3 regions of the Alicycliphilus soli genome follow, and region 1 is predicted to be linked to each of the others. Evidence: riboswitches for the same ligand, from Rfam matches in the RefSeq annotation. Region 1 holds a riboswitch; each other region holds the start of a gene.
The links. Region 1 has a riboswitch for cobalamin ahead of cobW (cobalamin biosynthesis protein CobW). Riboswitches for the same ligand answer to the same signal wherever they lie in the genome.

Region 1 (5,295 bases):
CTACGTGCCCTGCGACGTCTGCCACGGCCAGCGCTACAACCGCGAGACGCTGCAGGTGCAGTGGAAGGGCAAGAACATCGCCGACATCCTGGAGCTCACCGTGGAGGACGCGCATGCCTTCTTCAAGGACGTTCCCGCGATCGCGCGCAAGCTGCAGACGCTGCTGGACGTGGGCCTGTCCTACATCCGCCTGGGCCAGAGCGCGACCACGCTCTCGGGCGGGGAGGCCCAGCGCGTGAAACTGGCGCAGGAACTCAGCCGCCGCGACACCGGCCGCACGCTCTACATCCTGGACGAGCCCACGACCGGCCTGCACTTTGCCGACATCGAGCTCTTGCTCAAGGTGCTGCTGCAGCTGCGCGACGCGGGCAACACCATCGTCGTCATCGAGCACAACCTCGACGTGATCAAGACCGCTGACTGGCTCATCGACATGGGCCCCGAGGGCGGCGCCGGCGGTGGCCAGGTCGTCGCCGTGGGCACGCCCGAGGAGGTGGCGGCGAACGAGGCCAGCCATACCGGGCGCTATCTGCGGCGGTATCTGTGACCTGCCCACGGCCTGCCGCCTCGGGCGGGGGCGGGAGCGAGAAGGGACATGGCCGTTCCGGGATAATCGCCGCACGGCACCTCACTGCGCGGTCGCGCCATTGCGCAATGACGGTGCCGAGATTCAAAGGTGCCTGCACAGGACCAGAGCGTCATCGACGCGCGGGTTGGCAGGTGAAACGGGAAGCAGGTGCGCGCCGCGATTCATGGGCGCAAGGCCTGCGCTGCCCCCGCAACGGTAGGTGAAGTCACGGGTTCTCTTGCTGATCGGTTCCATGGACCGGCCAGCGGCCACTGCGCCACAGACGGCGTGGGAAGGCGACGAACCGAGGCCGCGCATGGCACATGGCCCAGCGCAGGCGCTTCACAAGCCCGGAGACCGGCCTTGGGATCGCTTCGGACGCCGCGGGAGGGCGCAGTCCGGGTTGACGATCGGCTGATTGCCCAGGTGCTCAAACGCATGGCGAACGGCCCATCCATCCCAGGGAATGCGACGGAACGCGGCGGGTTTGTTGACCGTTTGTTGAGCATTGGGCCAGGGGCCTCGCGGGTGTGCGGGCCATGGTCCCGAGAAACCGCATGCATTTCCCCGTCCCCGAGCCGCCACCGCGCGTACGCGCCTGCGGCCTCCTTCTTGCCGTCTCCTTGCGCATATCGAACCCGGGCCGAATCCGCCGTGCGGCGCATTGGCGCGCGCCAGGGCGCGCGCAGTCATGCCGGCCCTGATGTTTTCCCCTTCGAGAGATTGATCCATGCACACCACCAAGATCCCCGCCACCATCGTTACCGGCTTTCTCGGCAGCGGCAAGACCACGCTGATGCGCCACATCCTCGAGCAGGCCCGGGGCCTGCGTGTGGCCGTCATCGTCAACGAGTTCGGCGAGCTCGGCATCGACGGCGACATCCTCAGGACCTGCGCCATCGGCTGCAGGGAGGAGGGCGGCGCCGACGCCCCCGAAGGCCGCATCTACGAGCTGGCCAACGGCTGCATGTGCTGCACCGTGCAGGAGGAGTTCTTCCCCGTGATGAAGGCCTTGGCCGAGCGCCGCCAGGACATCGACGTGCTGCTGATAGAGACCAGCGGCCTGGCCCTGCCCAAGCCCCTGGTGCAGGCCTTCCAGTGGCCCGAGATCGCCAGCGTGTTCACCGTGGACTCGGTCGTCACCGTGGTCGACACGCCCGCGGCCGCGGCCGGCCAGTTTGCCCACGACCCCCACGCCGTCGATGCGCAGCGCCGGGCCGACCCCAACCTCGACCACGAGGCCAGCCTGCACGAGCTGTTCGAGGACCAGCTCTCGGCCGCCGACCTGGTGGTGCTGTCCAAGGCCGATCTGGTCACGCCGCAGCAGCTGGCGCAGGTGCGCGCCCTGGTGGCCGAGGAGGTGCCCGCCGAGGTCAAGATGGTCGAGGCCGTGCAGGGCCAGGTGCCGCTCTCGGTGCTGCTGGGCCAGCAGCGCGCGGCCGAGGCCTCGATCAACGAGCGGCACAGCCACCACGACCACGAGGAGGACCACGAGCACGACGCGTTCGACTCGCTGTTCATCGACCTGGGCGCCGTGGACCGCGATCGGCTCATGCAGGCCCTGCACGCCATCGTGCAGGCGCATGCGGTGCTGCGCGTCAAGGGCTTTGCCGCGCTGCAGGGCAAGCGGATGCGCCTGCTGGTGCAGGGTGTGGGCCGGCGCTTCGACGCCTACTTCGACCGCGCCTGGCAGGACGGCGAGGCGCAGGCCACAAGGCTGGTGTTCATCGGCAAGGGCCTGGATGCCGCCGTGCTGCGCCAGGCGCTGCTGTCGGCAGAAGTTTAGGCAAAATCGGCCTCCAGCCCTTTGTGGGAAAGCGCGAACAGCTATTGTTTTTGAGTCATGCACCTGCTCAGTACCCGCCCCGGCGGCTTTGTCGAAGACGACAGCGTCGTCACCCGTCTGGACCAGACGCCCGCCGAGATGGTGGTGCTCAGCTCGGCCGACACCACCCTGTCGCTGCTCGCCGATGCCTACCGGCTGTGGCAGCAGGCCGAGGCGCCCGAGCCCGTGCCCACGCTGCGGCTGGCGAATCTGCTGCACCTGCGCCAGAGCGCATCGCTGGACCTGTACATCGACGAGGTGCTGCAGCACGCCAGGCTGGTCATCGTCGATCACCTGGGGGCCGAGTCGGCCTGGCCCTATGGCATCGACCAGCTGCGCAAACTGGCGCTGGCCCGCGGCCAGCAGCTGGCCATGTTCTCGGGCGACAGCCAGGAAGACCTGGACCTGCTGGCCAAGGGCACGCTCGCGCCCGAGCGCAGCCGCATGCTGTGGCAATACCTGCGCGCCGGCGGCCTGGCCAATGCGCGTGAGTTCCTGCGCATGGGCGCGGCCTGGGGGCTGGGCCGCGCGGTGCAGGGTGCGCCCGTGCGCGTGCTGCCGCCCGTGGCCGTGCATGTGCCCCTGGCCTGGGCCGGCGACATGCCGGGCCATCTGCCCGGAATCGACGACCTGCGCGCGCAGTGGCTGCCGGGGGCGCCCGTGGTCATGCTGGTGTTCTATCGCTCGCACCTGCTCGCGGCCAACACCGACGCCTTCGACGCCATGGCCGAGGCCCTGCGCGCGCGGGGCCTGAACCCGCTGCCGCTGGCGCTCGAATCGCTCAAGGATGGGCTGTGCCTGCAGACACTGCGCGCGCTGTGCGCGGCCCACGACGTGCAGCTCATCCTCAACACCACCGCGTTTGCCGCGCTGGGCGAGCATGCGCGCGCGGGCAGCGATGGCGACATCGACAGCCTGGCGGGCGACATCCCCGTGCTGCAGGTCATCGCCAGCGGCGCCAACCGCGACGACTGGCTGGCCGACACCCAGGGCCTGCGCCCGCGCGACATCGCCATGCAGGTCGTGCTGCCCGAGATGGACGGCCGCATCATGACGCGCGCCATCAGCTTCAAGGGCCTGGCGCACCGCTGCGCGCTGACGCAGACCGACATCGTGGCCTACCAGCCCGAGCCCGACCGCGTGCAATGGGTGGCCGAGCTCGCGCGGCGCTGGTGCCTGCTGCGCAGCAAGCCCGCGGCCGAGAAGCGCGCGGCGCTGGTGCTGGCCAACTACCCCGGCAGCGAGGCGCGCCTGGGCAGCGGCGTGGGGCTGGACACGCCCGCCTCCGTGCTGGCGCTGCTCGCCCAGCTCGAACGCGATGGCTGGCACCTGGGCGATGCGGCCGCGCGCCCGGCCGACGGCCAGGCCCTGATGGAGCGGCTGCAGCAGGGCATAGCCAACGACCCCGCCCAATGGCCGCTGCGCGCCGCCAGCCAGGGCTATGCGCTCGCGGCCTATCGCCAGCGCCTGGCGCAACTGCCCGAGGGCATGGCCGATGCCGTCACCGCCCGCTGGGGCGCGCCCGAGCAGGACCCCATGCTGCGCGAAGGCTGGTTCATGGTGGCCGGGCTGCAGCTGGGCCATGTCTTCATCGGCATACAGCCCGCGCGCGCGCTCGACGGCCGCAACGACTACGCCCAATACCACGACGCCGAGCTTGTGCCGCCGCACCACTATCTGGCCTTCTACTTCTGGCTGCGCGACGTGTTCGGCGTCGATGCCATGGTGCATGTGGGCAAGCACGGCAATCTGGAATGGCTGCCTGGCAAGAGCCTGGCGCTGTCGCAGCACTGCTGGCCCGACGCCATCCTCGGGCCGCTGCCCCATGTCTACCCCTTCATCGTCAACGACCCCGGCGAGGGCGCGCAGGCCAAGCGCCGCAGCCAGGCCGTCATCATCGACCACCTGATGCCGCCGCTGGCCCGCGCCGACAACCACGGCCCCATGCAGGAGCTCGAGCGCCTGGTCGACGAGTATTACGACGCGCTGCTGGTGGACCAGCGCCGCGCGGGCCTGCTGCGGCGCCAGATCCTCGACATGGCGCGTAGCCAGGACCTGCTGCGCGAGCTCGGCGTGGACGGCGCGCGCGCGCCGGACGAGCAGATCCTCGAGCGCATCGACGCCTATCTGTGCGAGCTCAAGGAAACCCAGATCCGCGACGGCCTGCATGTCTTCGGCCATTCGCCCGAGGGCGCGCAGCGCGACTCCACGCTGCTGGCGCTGGCGCGCTACCCGGCCGCGGGCGAGCAGGGCCTGCTCCACGCGCTGGCGGCCGACCTGCTGCCCGGCTGCGACTGGAACCCGCTGGACATGGACGCCGCCGAGCCCTGGACCGGCCCGCGCCCGCAGGTGCTGGCCCGGCTCGATGCCGGCGCCTGGCGCCATGGCGGCGACACGCGCGAGCGGCTGGAGCTGCTGGCGCTGCGCGTGCTGCAGCGCCCCGAGATGGCCGGCGACTGGCCTCGGACGCAGCATGTGTTGCGGCGCATAAGTGTGCAGATCGCCCCCGCGCTCGACGCCTGCGGCCGCGAGGAGCTGCGCCAGTTCTCGCGCGCGCTGCAGGGCCGCTTCGTGCCGCCCGGGCCCAGCGGCTCGCCCTCGCGCGGGCGCTGCGACACCCTGCCCACGGGGCGCAACTTCTACACCGTCGACACCCGCGCCATCCCCACGCAGACCGCCTGGGCGCTGGGTCAGCAGGCCGCGCAAAGGCTGCTCGAGCGCTATCTGCAGGAGCACGGCGAGTATCCGGCCGCCATCGGCATCTCCGTCTGGGGCACGGCCACCATGCGCACGGGCGGCGACGACATCGCCCAGGCCTTTGCGCTGATCGGCGTGCGCCCCAGGTGGGCGCCGGGCAGCCAGCGCGTGGTGGACTTCGAGGTCATCCCGCGCGTGGGCCTGC
Region 2 (5,295 bases), 1.1 Mb from region 1:
GCGATGCGGTGCGTGGCCGACAGCGTCACGCCCTTGTATTCGGCGCGGCCCACGTTTTCGTAGCAGCCAAAGGCCGATGCGCAGCTGCCAGCGGCGCCGAAGTTGATGAGGTTGGTCACGCGGTTGCGGTAGGCCACCAGGCCCACGCTGCTCGCGCCCTGGCTCCAGCGCGTGCCGATCTCGATGTTGCGGCCCTTCTCGGGCTGCAGGCCGGGCGCACCGTACTCGCTGAAGCGCTGGTAGAGCGTGGGCGCGCGGAACGACGTGCCGCCCGCGGCCGTGATGCGCCACTGCGGCGTGATCGCGTAGCCATAGGACAGGCTGCCCGTGCCCTTGCCGCCGAACTCGCTGTCGTCGTCATAGCGCAGGTTGGCCTGCAGCGCGTGCGCACCCTGGTTCAGCCCATAGCCCAGAGCCAGGGCGTTCTGCGAGCGGTCACGTTGGAGGTCTCCCACGAAGGCCGTGGCAGGGTTGTGCAGCTCGTCCTCACGACGCTCCAGCGCCGCGGTGAACAGGTGGGCACCCAGGCGCCACTCGTTCTGCAGCAGGTAGTTGCGCAGCGTGGTCTCGGTCATGTAGAAGTTGGGCGTGGTGCTGTACTTGCTGTCCGACTGCGTGACCTGCACTCGCGTCTTGTACACATCGCTCCACTGGGCCAGCCAAGCCAGGCCACCAGTGCGCAGCTGGTGGTGGTTGCGGTCGTCGGCGGTCAGGCTGCCGTCGTACTGCGAGTTGAGATTGCTGGCCAGCAATGTGCCCTCGATGCGGTGGGTCTTGTTGATCTGCAGGCCCACCTTTGCATTGGCCGTGCTGCGGCGATAGCCGTCGTCGTCCGGGTTGTAGGCCGCGCCCACGCGCGTGCTGAAGCCATCGGCGCGCTCGTGCGACAGGCCGAGCGAATAGTCCACCATGCCGCTGCCGCCGCTCACGCCGGCCTGCACGGTGCGCGTGCCCTGGTTGCCCAGGCCCACGCCCACGTACGGTGCAGGGGCGCCCTCACCCTTCTTGGTAAACAACTGGATCACGCCGCCAATGGCGTCGGAGCCGTAGACGGCGGCCGCAGGGCCGCGCACGACCTCGATGCGGTCGATCTGCGACAGCGGAATCTGCTCCCAGACCACGCCGCCCGTGGACTGGGAGTCCAGGCGCACGCCATCGAGATACACGGCCGTGAAGCGCGACTCGGCTCCGCGCAGGTAGACGCTGCCGCTGCTGCCCTGGCCACCGTTGCGCGAGATCTGCACGCCGGGCAGGCGCGCGATCACGTCGATGACGCCGGTGGCGCCGCTGGCCTCGATGGTTTCGCGGTCGACGATGGAGACGTCGGACACCAGGTCAGACAGCGGCTGGGCCACGCGCGTGGCGGTTACCACGGTCTCGCGCAGTTGCTGCTCGGTGGCGGCCTGCGCCACCAGGGTCTGGGCCATGACCGGCCAGGCGGCGCCCAGCGCCAGGGTCAGCGCGGTCACGCGCACATGGGTGGCCAGTGCGGTGCTGCGCACTTTGGACGAACGGATCTTCTTCATGTGGGAAAAACGGGAATATCGCCACAGCCGACCTCCCCGTCGGCACCTGGGCATCACGGTCACACCGCCCTGGCAAAAGGGCTGGCGAAACCACCTTGTTGGCCGGTATCCGGGCTGGCGGGACAGCTTTCACGGCCTTCCCAGGCACTTGTTCAAGGCACCCAGTGGCATGAGAATGTGAAAGCGGAGCCGAGACAGGACGGCTCATCCGCTGACCGTTGCGGGGGCAGCGCAGGCTGGGGGTGTGCTTCGTGGCGAAGGCCCCTCCCTGCTTCCCGTTGAACTGCGGCCGCGTGAACCACGGCAGCGAGCACCAACGACATCGATTTTACGGGTAAACCCACTGTCACCCTACAATGCGCGGTTCTATGGCCACACCCCACCCCATCGATCTGATTGCGCAGCGCGTCGAGCGCCTGCTGCTGCGCCACGCCGAACTGGAGCGCACCAACGCCCTGCTGGCCGAGCAGGTGGCCACGCTGACCCAGGAGCGCGACTCGCTCAAATCCCGTCTCGGTGCGGCGCGCTCGAGAATCGATGCGCTGCTCGAACGCCTGCCCGAAAACAATCCGACCAAGGACGCGCCATGAAGCAGCTCGAGGTTCAGATCCTGCAGCAAAGCTACCTGCTGGCCTGCCCCGAGGGCCAGGAATCACGCCTGCTCGAGGCGGTGGAACGCGTGGACACGGCCATGACCCGCATTCGCGACGCCGGCAAGGTGCGCGCGCGTGAACGCATCGCCGTGCTGGCGGCCCTCAACCTGGCGTTCGAGATCGCAGACCGCGAAGCCGCCGACCTGGCCGCTGCCAGTCAAAGGCCTGCAATGCCCGAGGCGGCCGACGCTGCCGATGCCCCCGACTCGGCATTGCCGGCTGAACAGGACGCGCGCGTGCAACAGCTGCTTCTGCGCCTCGACGAGGCTCTCGGCGAAGACACCAGCCCGCTGTAACCAGGCCATGCCGGCAGGCGGCAGAGGCTGTTCGCAGCAATTACAATGGAGCCGTCTGCGATGCTGCCGGGCTTTATATTTCCTTGAACCAATGCTCAACGAGCTCGGGCTTGGTACATTGCCTGGTGAGCGTGATCATCTCGCGTCAGATGAACCCAACGCCTGGTTGCCCTCGCCCACCTGAACCCCCGGTTCAGGATGCCGGTCCGGTAGCTTTCGCAGACACCTCTGATTTTTGAGCCCGCGTCGGCGCCTCGCCTTCGCCGTCAATGCTTGGTTGCACGCGACCGGCAAACGGGCCTCACGACCGGGCGCTTGGGCTTCGCAGGCAGCTTGGAGAATTCCGCCGCGCGGCTGCGCAGTTCAGCGGCCGGCAAGGCCGGCGCGCACAGGTAGCCCTGGTAGTGCTCACACCCCATGTCCTGCAGCAACTGGCGCTGCGCCTGTGTTTCCACTCCCTCGGCAACCACCTCGATTCCGAGGGCGCGGCCCATGCTGACAACGGCCTGGACAATGGCACAGTCGCCTTCGTCGGCCGGCAGGCCGCATACGAAGGTTCTGTCGATCTTGAGCCTGTGAATGGCCAGCTTCTTCAGATAGGCCAGGCTGGAATAGCCCGTACCAAAATCGTCGATGGCAAGGCGGAGTCCCATGCCGGTCAATGCCGCAAGCACCTGCTCCATCTCCTTTGCATCGTGCAGCAGTACGCTTTCGGTGAGTTCCAATTCCAGCTGCTGCGCCGGCAAGCCATATCGACTGAGCAATGTCGCAACGCGCTCCACAAAACCGACCTGCCGGAACTCCAGCGCGGAGACATTCACGGACATCAGCAGCGAGGTGCCGCGGTCATGCCAGTAGGCCGCCTCCTTGATCGCCTGCTCCATCACCCAGGCGCCCAGAGTGACAATGAAGCCGGACTCCTCCGCGAGCGGGATGAACACGCCCGGCGATACGACACCCAATTCCGGATCCGTCCACCGGGCCAACGCCTCCACACCAACAATGGTTCCGGCGTTCATGTCCACCTGAGGCTGGAAATGCACCGTCATATGCCCCTGCCCCAGCGCCTGGCGCATGGCATGCTCCATCTTCATGCGCGACAGCAGATTGGCATTCATCTGTGGCCGATAGAAACCGTAGCTGCCGCGCCCACGTTCCTTGACCTGATACATGGCAGTATCGGCCTGCTTGATGAGCTCATCGAGCGAGTCACCGTCCTGCGGGAACATGGACAGGCCAATGCTGCATTGAATGGAGAACGCCATCCCATCGAGCACAAAGGGTGACTGCATTTCATCGATCATGCGCCGCGCCACCGCCTCGGCAACCTCCGTATCGGCACCGTGCAGGTAGATCACGAACTCATCGCCACCGAGGCGGCACAGCATGTCCGATTGACGCAAGCAATGCAGAAGGCGCTCGGACACCAGTTTGAGCACGCGGTCGCCGAAGGCGTGTCCCAGCGAGTCATTGACGATCTTGAAGCGATCGAGATCCAGAAAAAGAATTGCGAATCCGTCACCGCTGGCGCGCGAGGCCTCGATGGCGGCGCCGACCCTCTTGGACAAGAGCCGTCCATTGGGCAGGCCGGTGAGTGTGTCGCTGTACGCAAGCTCCTCTATGCGCTGCTTGGCTGCCAGTTGCTGCGTCAGGTCACGCATGAAGCCTATGCTTTGCTGCGTGCCTCCGTCGTCATCTCTAAGAGCCACCCAGGACAGGTGCACGCTGCAATGGAGGCCATCACCCCGGCGCAGGGGCAGCTCCCCTCCCCAATGACCTTGATGCAACCACGCGCGATGCACCTCGGGCAGGAGGTCGCTCTGACGTTGCGCCGATGCAAAGAGACTGGTCACAGGCTGTCCCACCGCATGCTCCGCCGACGCCCCCAGCAGTTGAGCACATGCGGCATTGATGCGTGTGATCACACCATGCTTGTCCGCGATGAAGATGGCGTCCAGGCTCGACTCGAACACCCTCGCTGCCAGCCTCAGATCGGCTTCAGCCATGTGCTGCGCAGTGATGTCGCGATAGGCATACACACGACCTGCGGGACGCCCCTGGACAAGTTGCGGCCTGGAGCGCTGCTCCACGATGGTGCCGTTGCGCAATCGCAGAACATCTGCCGTCTCGCAAGCGGGTTCGTGCGCAATCGCTGCCAGTCGCGCACGGAAGAACTCCGAATCCAGCGCCTGGCTTTGCATGTACGCCCAAATCGCAGCGTCATCGCGCTTCAACAGCAATTCGTGTGGCAGCTGCCATATCTGTGCCAGGCGCTGATTGAAGGCCCGCAGGTGCCCCTGCAGGTCGCAGGTCAGCACGCCATCGACCGACGAATCGAGCGTAGCGCGCAACTCGGAAAGCAATGCCTCCAGTTCCAGGCGCGACGCTTCCTGCTCCGACCGATCCTGCATGGTCACCAGCAGGCACTGGGTGGCATGCGGTGAGGCGGGTGCGTCAATGGCGATGACGCGACGATCCACCGGCACCAGCGCCCCGCTGCGCAGATTGCGCACCCAGCTGTGCGAATGGATGCCCGCCGCAATGTCCGCACCTGACTGGCTCCAGAAAATCTGATCCTCCGGGGTGGCCGCCAGCTCAAGAACGAGCATGCCTCGCATGTCGGCACTGCGTCTGCCCACCAACTGCCCCGCGGCATCGTTCGCCTGCAGGATCTGAAGCGTCGTCGCATCCACCAACCAGGCGGCAAGACTCAGCCCATTCCAGATGGCCTCGAATGGCTGCCCACCTGCGTTACTCACGACGCCTCCCCCGCTCCACCGAATCCTGCGCACGCTCGAAGTAGTAGCAAATGCGCGGCTG
Region 3 (5,295 bases), 1.2 Mb from region 1:
CCAGGTATTGCGTGATGAGCGGCCTGACCTCGTCCCACTCCAGGCCGCCCACACCCGTGGCCAGACGCGGCAGGGCGACGCTGGTGATCTGCTCCTGGCGCACGAAGCGGGCCAGGTTCTGCAGCGCGGCGCGCACGTTTTCGATGCTGGCCTTGCCAGGTTTTGCCGTCGGGCCCTGGCCCAGCGTGTTCTGCGTGACCAGGTTCATGATGCGGCGCACGCCGCCGCCTTCCTGCACGCCCGTCCACGCCCAGACCTCGCCCGCGCCTATGGCGTTGGAACGCGTGTCGTGGCGGTAGTCCTTGACCAGCGAAGGCCAGCGCTCGCGCAGCGCCAGGGCCAGGCCGCTGTCGAAGGGGTCCTGGGCCGAAATGCCATGTGCCAACAGATCCGCCTTGCTGAGCAGGATGTCGCCGGTGACTTCTTTGATCATTCGCTGTCCTTTCTGTGATGGAGGTGGGCAATACCGTTTGCCCTTCCCTCACAGAAACCATAGCACCCCAGGGTTTACCCGCATTAACCCAGATCAAGACTCGCTGGGCCCGGCGACACCCGCGCTCTCGAAGCTCGCCATCTCGCGCAGCACGCGGCAGGCCGATTCCAGCAGCGGCCAGGCCAGGGCGGCGCCCGAGCCTTCGCCCAGGCGCAGGCCCATGTCCAGCAGCGGCTCGGCCTGCAGCGCCTGCAGCATGAACGCATGGCCGCGCTCGCCCGAGCGGTGGGCGAACACGCAGCGCTGCAGCACATGGGGCGCCAGGCGTGCGGCCACCAGCACGGCGGCGCTGGTGATGAAGCCGTCGACCACGATCACGCGGCGCTCGGCCGCGGCCTGCAGCACGGCGCCCGTGAGCGTGGCGACCTCGAACCCGCCCAGGGCCGCGAGCGCGGCCAGCGGCTCGGTGGCACCGGCGTTGGCATCGAGCGCCCGCTGCAGCACGGCGCGCTTGCGTGCGATGCCCGTCTCGTCCAGCCCCGTGCCGGCGCCCACGCAGTCGGCCAGCGCCACGCCGGCGAGCCGCGCCAGCAGCAGCGAGGCCACCGAGGTGTTGCCTATGCCCATCTCACCCAGCAGCAGCACATTGCCGGGCAGGCCGCGCACGATGGCCATGCCGTTGGCCAGCGCCTGCTCGCACTGCGCGGCGCTCATGGCCGGGCCGCCGCTCGCGTCCTGCGTGCCCGCGGCAATGCGGCAGCTGACCAGGCGCGGCGCCCCCGGTGCGGCCGCGCGCGCGGGAATCTCGCGCGCCACGCCGCAGTCGGCCACGGTGAGCTGCAGGCCATGCTGGCGTGCCAGCACGCTCACGGCAGCGCCGCCGGCGAGGAAGTTCTCCACCATCTGCCAGGTCACGTCGCTTGGGTAGGCGGACACGCCCCGCGCCGCCAGGCCATGGTCGGCCGCGCAGACCAGCACCTGCGGCGCGCGCAGCACGGGGGTGTCGGTGCCCAGGATCTGGCCCAGGCGCAATGCGAGCGCCTCCAGGCGCCCGAGTGCGCCCAGCGGCTTGGTCTTGTGGTCCAGCCGGTGCTGCAGGGCGACCGTGAGCTGCGGGTCTGCGAGGTCGGCAATCGGAGGCAGCGTGAAGGACGTAGAGGTAGTCGATGGGGTGGTCATGGATGTTGCAACTATGGACAAAGAAAGCGCGGCCCGCGCACGGGCCTGCGCATCGATGAAAGCAGGTGGAATGGGTGGGCTCGGCGTCTCACACCGCGCCGGCGCGCCGGCTGCGCTGCGCCGCGGCCTGGTCGCGCCGCAGGTGCTCGACGAGCGGCTGCCGGTCGTCGCGCCGGCCCCACTGCTCGAAGTACACCAGCTCTTCCATGGGCAGGCGCGGCAGCCAGCCGGCGGTCTCGAGCTCGGGCCGGTCGTGAAAATGGCTCACATAGCCCACGCACAGGTAGGCGATGGGGGTGATGTTCCTGGGGATGGCCAGCGCCTGCTGCAGGTCGGCCTGGTGAAAGATGCTGACCCAGCCCACGCCCAGCCCCTCGGCGCGCGCGGCCAGCCACAGGTTCTGCACGGCGCAGACGCTGCTGTACAGGTCCATGGTCTTCATGTGGGTGCGCCCCAGCACCACGGGCCCGGTGCGCTCGCGGTCGCAGGTGATGCAGATGCCGACGGGCGCCTCCAGAATGCCCTCGAGCTTGAGGCGCTGGTACATGGCGCGTTTTTCGTCCTGGAACATGTCGGCGGCCTCGGCATGGGCCCTGGCGAAGGCGTCGTGCACGCGGCGCTTGGCGTCCTGCGCGCGCACCACGAGGAAGTTCCAGGGCTGCATGAAGCCCACCGAGGGCGCATGGTGCGCGGCGGTGAGGATGCGGCTCAGCACCTCGTCGGGCACGGGCGTGGGCAGAAACTGCCCGCGCACGTCACGGCGCGAAAAAATGGCGTGGTAGACGGCGTCGCGGGCCTCGGGTGTAAAGGCGTGCGCGCCTGGCGTGGCTTGCGCCTCGTCGGTATTCATGGCAGTCCCCTGTGCGTGAATAGATCGCACGCTGCCCGGCCTTGCAGCGCGTTGAACGTTCAGGCCGGTCTTCTGGCTCGGACTCCACTGGCCCCCGCGCCTTCCCGGCCTTGGCGGCCAGTGGCATCGAGCGGGGGTCATCCTCCTTACAGCGTTGGGCACGCGGCGGACTTGCACCGCCTTCCCGATTCTCCCCCGGCCTTGCGACCACGGGCACCTGAGGGCGCGGATGATAGCAACCGCGGCAGGCGCCCCACGCAATCAATGCGCGGCCAGGGCGTCCAGCACCCCGGGCGCAAAGTGCCGCGCGATGCAGCCGGCCAGGCCATCGAGCGCGGCGTCCAGCGTGGGCGCGCCGGCGCCAAACAGCGCGCGCAGCACGGCCGCATCCTCGAACATGCCGTGCAGGTACAGGCCGAGCACGTTGCCGCCCTGGTTCTGCCAGGCCAGGCCGGGGATCAGCTCGCGCGCCACGTCGCCCTTGGCGGCCATGGCCGGGTGCTGTGCGGTCTGGCCGTGGTGGATCTCGTAGCCCTGCACGGCCACGCCCGCCAGCGCCTGCCAGGCGCCCTGCGCGGCGCCAAAGCGCGCCTGCGTCAGGCGCACGGTCTTGGTGGCCTCGAAGCTCGTGACCAGCGGCAGCAGGCCCAGGCCCGGACCGTTGCCGTCCACGCCCTGGGTGTCGATCAGCGCCTCGCCCAGCATCTGCAGGCCGCCGCAGACGCCCAGCACGCGGCCGCCGCGCGCGGCATGCTGGGCGATGGCGGCATCGAGCCCCTGGGCACGCAGCCAGGCCAGGTCCGCGGCCGTGGCCTTGCTGCCGGGCAGGATGATCCAGTCGGCGCCCTCCAGCTCGGCCGGGCTGCGCGCCCAGGCCAGGTGCACGCCGGGCAGGTTCTTGAGCGGCTGGAACTCGTCGAGATTGCTGATGCGCGGATAGGCCACCACGGCGATGCGCGTGTGGATGGCGCCCTGCCCGGTGCTGCGGGCGTCAAAAACACCATCTTCTTCCGGCAGGCCATGGTTCCATTGCATGGGGATGGTGGCGACCACGGGCACGCCCGTCTTTTCCTTCAGCATCTCGGGCGCGGGGGCCAGCAGCGCCGCATCGCCACGGAACTTGTTGAGCACAAAGCCCGCGATCAGCGCGCGATCCTCCTCCGGCAGCAGCGCCCAGGTGCCGTACAGATGGGCAAAGGCGCCGCCGCGGTCGATGTCGGCCGCGAGCAGACAGCGCGCCTGGACGTGGCGCGCCACGCGCATGTTCACCACGTCGCTCTGCATCAGGTTGATCTCGGCCGGCGAGCCCGCGCCCTCGATGACGACCACGTCGTTCTCGGCGCGCAGCGCGTCGAGCGCCGCCGCAATCTGCGGCCACACCTGCTGGCTGCGGCCGCGCCAGGGCATGGCGGACAGCGACTCGCTGACCTGCCCGAGCAGCACCACCTGGCTGCGGGTGTCGGCCTCGGGCTTGAGCAAGAGCGGGTTCATGCGCACATCGGGGGTGGCGCGCGCGGCCAGGGCCTGGAAGTACTGGGCACTGCCGATCTCGCCCTGCCCGCCCGCGGGTGTGGCCACCACGCGCGCGTTGTTGCTCATGTTCTGCGCCTTGAAGGGCGCGACCTTCAGACCCTGGTTGGCGTAGTGGCGGCACAGTGCCGTGGCCAGCCAGCTCTTGCCCGCGCCGCTGCTCGTGCCCAGCACCATGACGCAGCGCGCCGGGCCGGGGAATGTCTTGTTCGTCATGAGGTGGATTGTCGCCAATCGAGCGCCAGCGCCCGCTGCGCCGCAGGCGCCAGCACGCCCAGGCGCACATGGCCGGCCAGGCCGAACGAGGCGCAGTCGCGCAGCTTGATGCCGCGCGCGCGCAGCGCGTGGAGCGCCGCGCCCAGGTCGTCCACCGGCGGGCGCGCGGTGAAGAAGTTGGCCAGGCTGCCCGGCAGCACGGCCCAGCCCAGATCGGCGCACAGGCGCAGCTGGGCCGCCTTCCAGTCGCGCAGCGTGGCGAGCGACTGCGCCAGCCAGGCCTGCGTGTCGCCCTGCGTCCAGGCCGTGAGCAGGGCCACGCCGTCCGCGCCCAGCGGCCAGGACGGCGCCAGCGCCCGCACGGCCGCCACCGCGCCGCTGGCCACCGCGGCGGCCGGGGCAATGGCATAGGCCGCGCGCACTCCGGTGAGGCCCAGGGCCTTGTTGGGCGACCAGAGCTCCCAGGCATCGTCGGGCGGCACCGTCGTCAGGCCATCAAGGCGCAGCGGCGCATAGGCGCAGTCCAGTACGCGCAGGCTGCCGGCCGGGCCGGCGCGCCGCGCCCACAGGGCCAGGGCCGGGTCGGGTGTGCCCAGGGGGCTTGCGGGCTCGCAGGCCCAATGCAGCGCGGGCAACCCTGTGGCCGGGGGCGTATTGCCCAGCATCAGCCCCCAGGCGTCGGCGGCACGCGCGTAGTCGCCATAGCCATGGGCGGGCACGACGGCATGGCGCAGGCCGGCGCGCGCCGCGTACACCGTGATGCGGTGGATGAACTCGCTGGCGCTGGCCGCCATCACGATGCGCGCGGCATCCACACGATGCCGGGCGGCCAGCCGCGCGCGCAGTTCGGTATAGGCCGGGTCGGGGTAGCGGCTGCGGTCGGCGCGCGCCAGGGCGTCCAGCGCCTGCGGGCAGGGGCCGCAGGCATTGGCGTTGGTGGAAAAGTCGTGGCGCGGCACGCCCAGGGCGTCCGGGCCGCCGTGCAGCGGGGCTTGGTCAGGCATGGGTGCGCACTATAGCTATCAATACAAGAGCTGTCAGCGCGCATGAGACAAGCGCTGCAACCGATTTTGACGCCAATTTCACG

Region 2: another riboswitch for cobalamin. It lies ahead of ABUE11_RS12600 (TonB-dependent receptor); the one in region 1 lies ahead of cobW (cobalamin biosynthesis protein CobW).
Region 3: another riboswitch for cobalamin. It lies ahead of bluB (5,6-dimethylbenzimidazole synthase); the one in region 1 lies ahead of cobW (cobalamin biosynthesis protein CobW).

What each region holds. Positions count from the first base shown of each region.
Region 1 is NZ_CP160388.1:3,743,355-3,748,649, reverse strand. It holds gene uvrA (excinuclease ABC subunit UvrA) at 1-547, shown strand, start outside; cobalamin riboswitch at 658-949, shown strand; gene cobW (cobalamin biosynthesis protein CobW) at 1,299-2,354, shown strand; gene cobN (cobaltochelatase subunit CobN) at 2,412-5,295, shown strand, end outside.
Region 2 is NZ_CP160388.1:2,644,017-2,649,311, forward strand. It holds gene ABUE11_RS12600 (TonB-dependent receptor) at 1-1,526, opposite strand, end outside; cobalamin riboswitch at 1,609-1,859, opposite strand; gene ABUE11_RS12605 (DUF904 domain-containing protein) at 1,895-2,116, shown strand; gene ABUE11_RS12610 (cell division protein ZapA) at 2,113-2,475, shown strand; gene ABUE11_RS12615 (EAL domain-containing protein) at 2,742-5,234, opposite strand; gene ABUE11_RS12620 (HD domain-containing phosphohydrolase) at 5,227-5,295, opposite strand, start outside.
Region 3 is NZ_CP160388.1:1,121,890-1,127,184, reverse strand. It holds gene ABUE11_RS05340 (macro domain-containing protein) at 1-433, opposite strand, end outside; gene cobT (nicotinate-nucleotide--dimethylbenzimidazole phosphoribosyltransferase) at 527-1,612, opposite strand; gene bluB (5,6-dimethylbenzimidazole synthase) at 1,701-2,462, opposite strand; cobalamin riboswitch at 2,507-2,698, opposite strand; gene ABUE11_RS05325 (cobyric acid synthase) at 2,724-4,208, opposite strand; gene ABUE11_RS05320 (aminotransferase class I/II-fold pyridoxal phosphate-dependent enzyme) at 4,205-5,212, opposite strand; gene cbiB (adenosylcobinamide-phosphate synthase CbiB) at 5,205-5,295, opposite strand, start outside.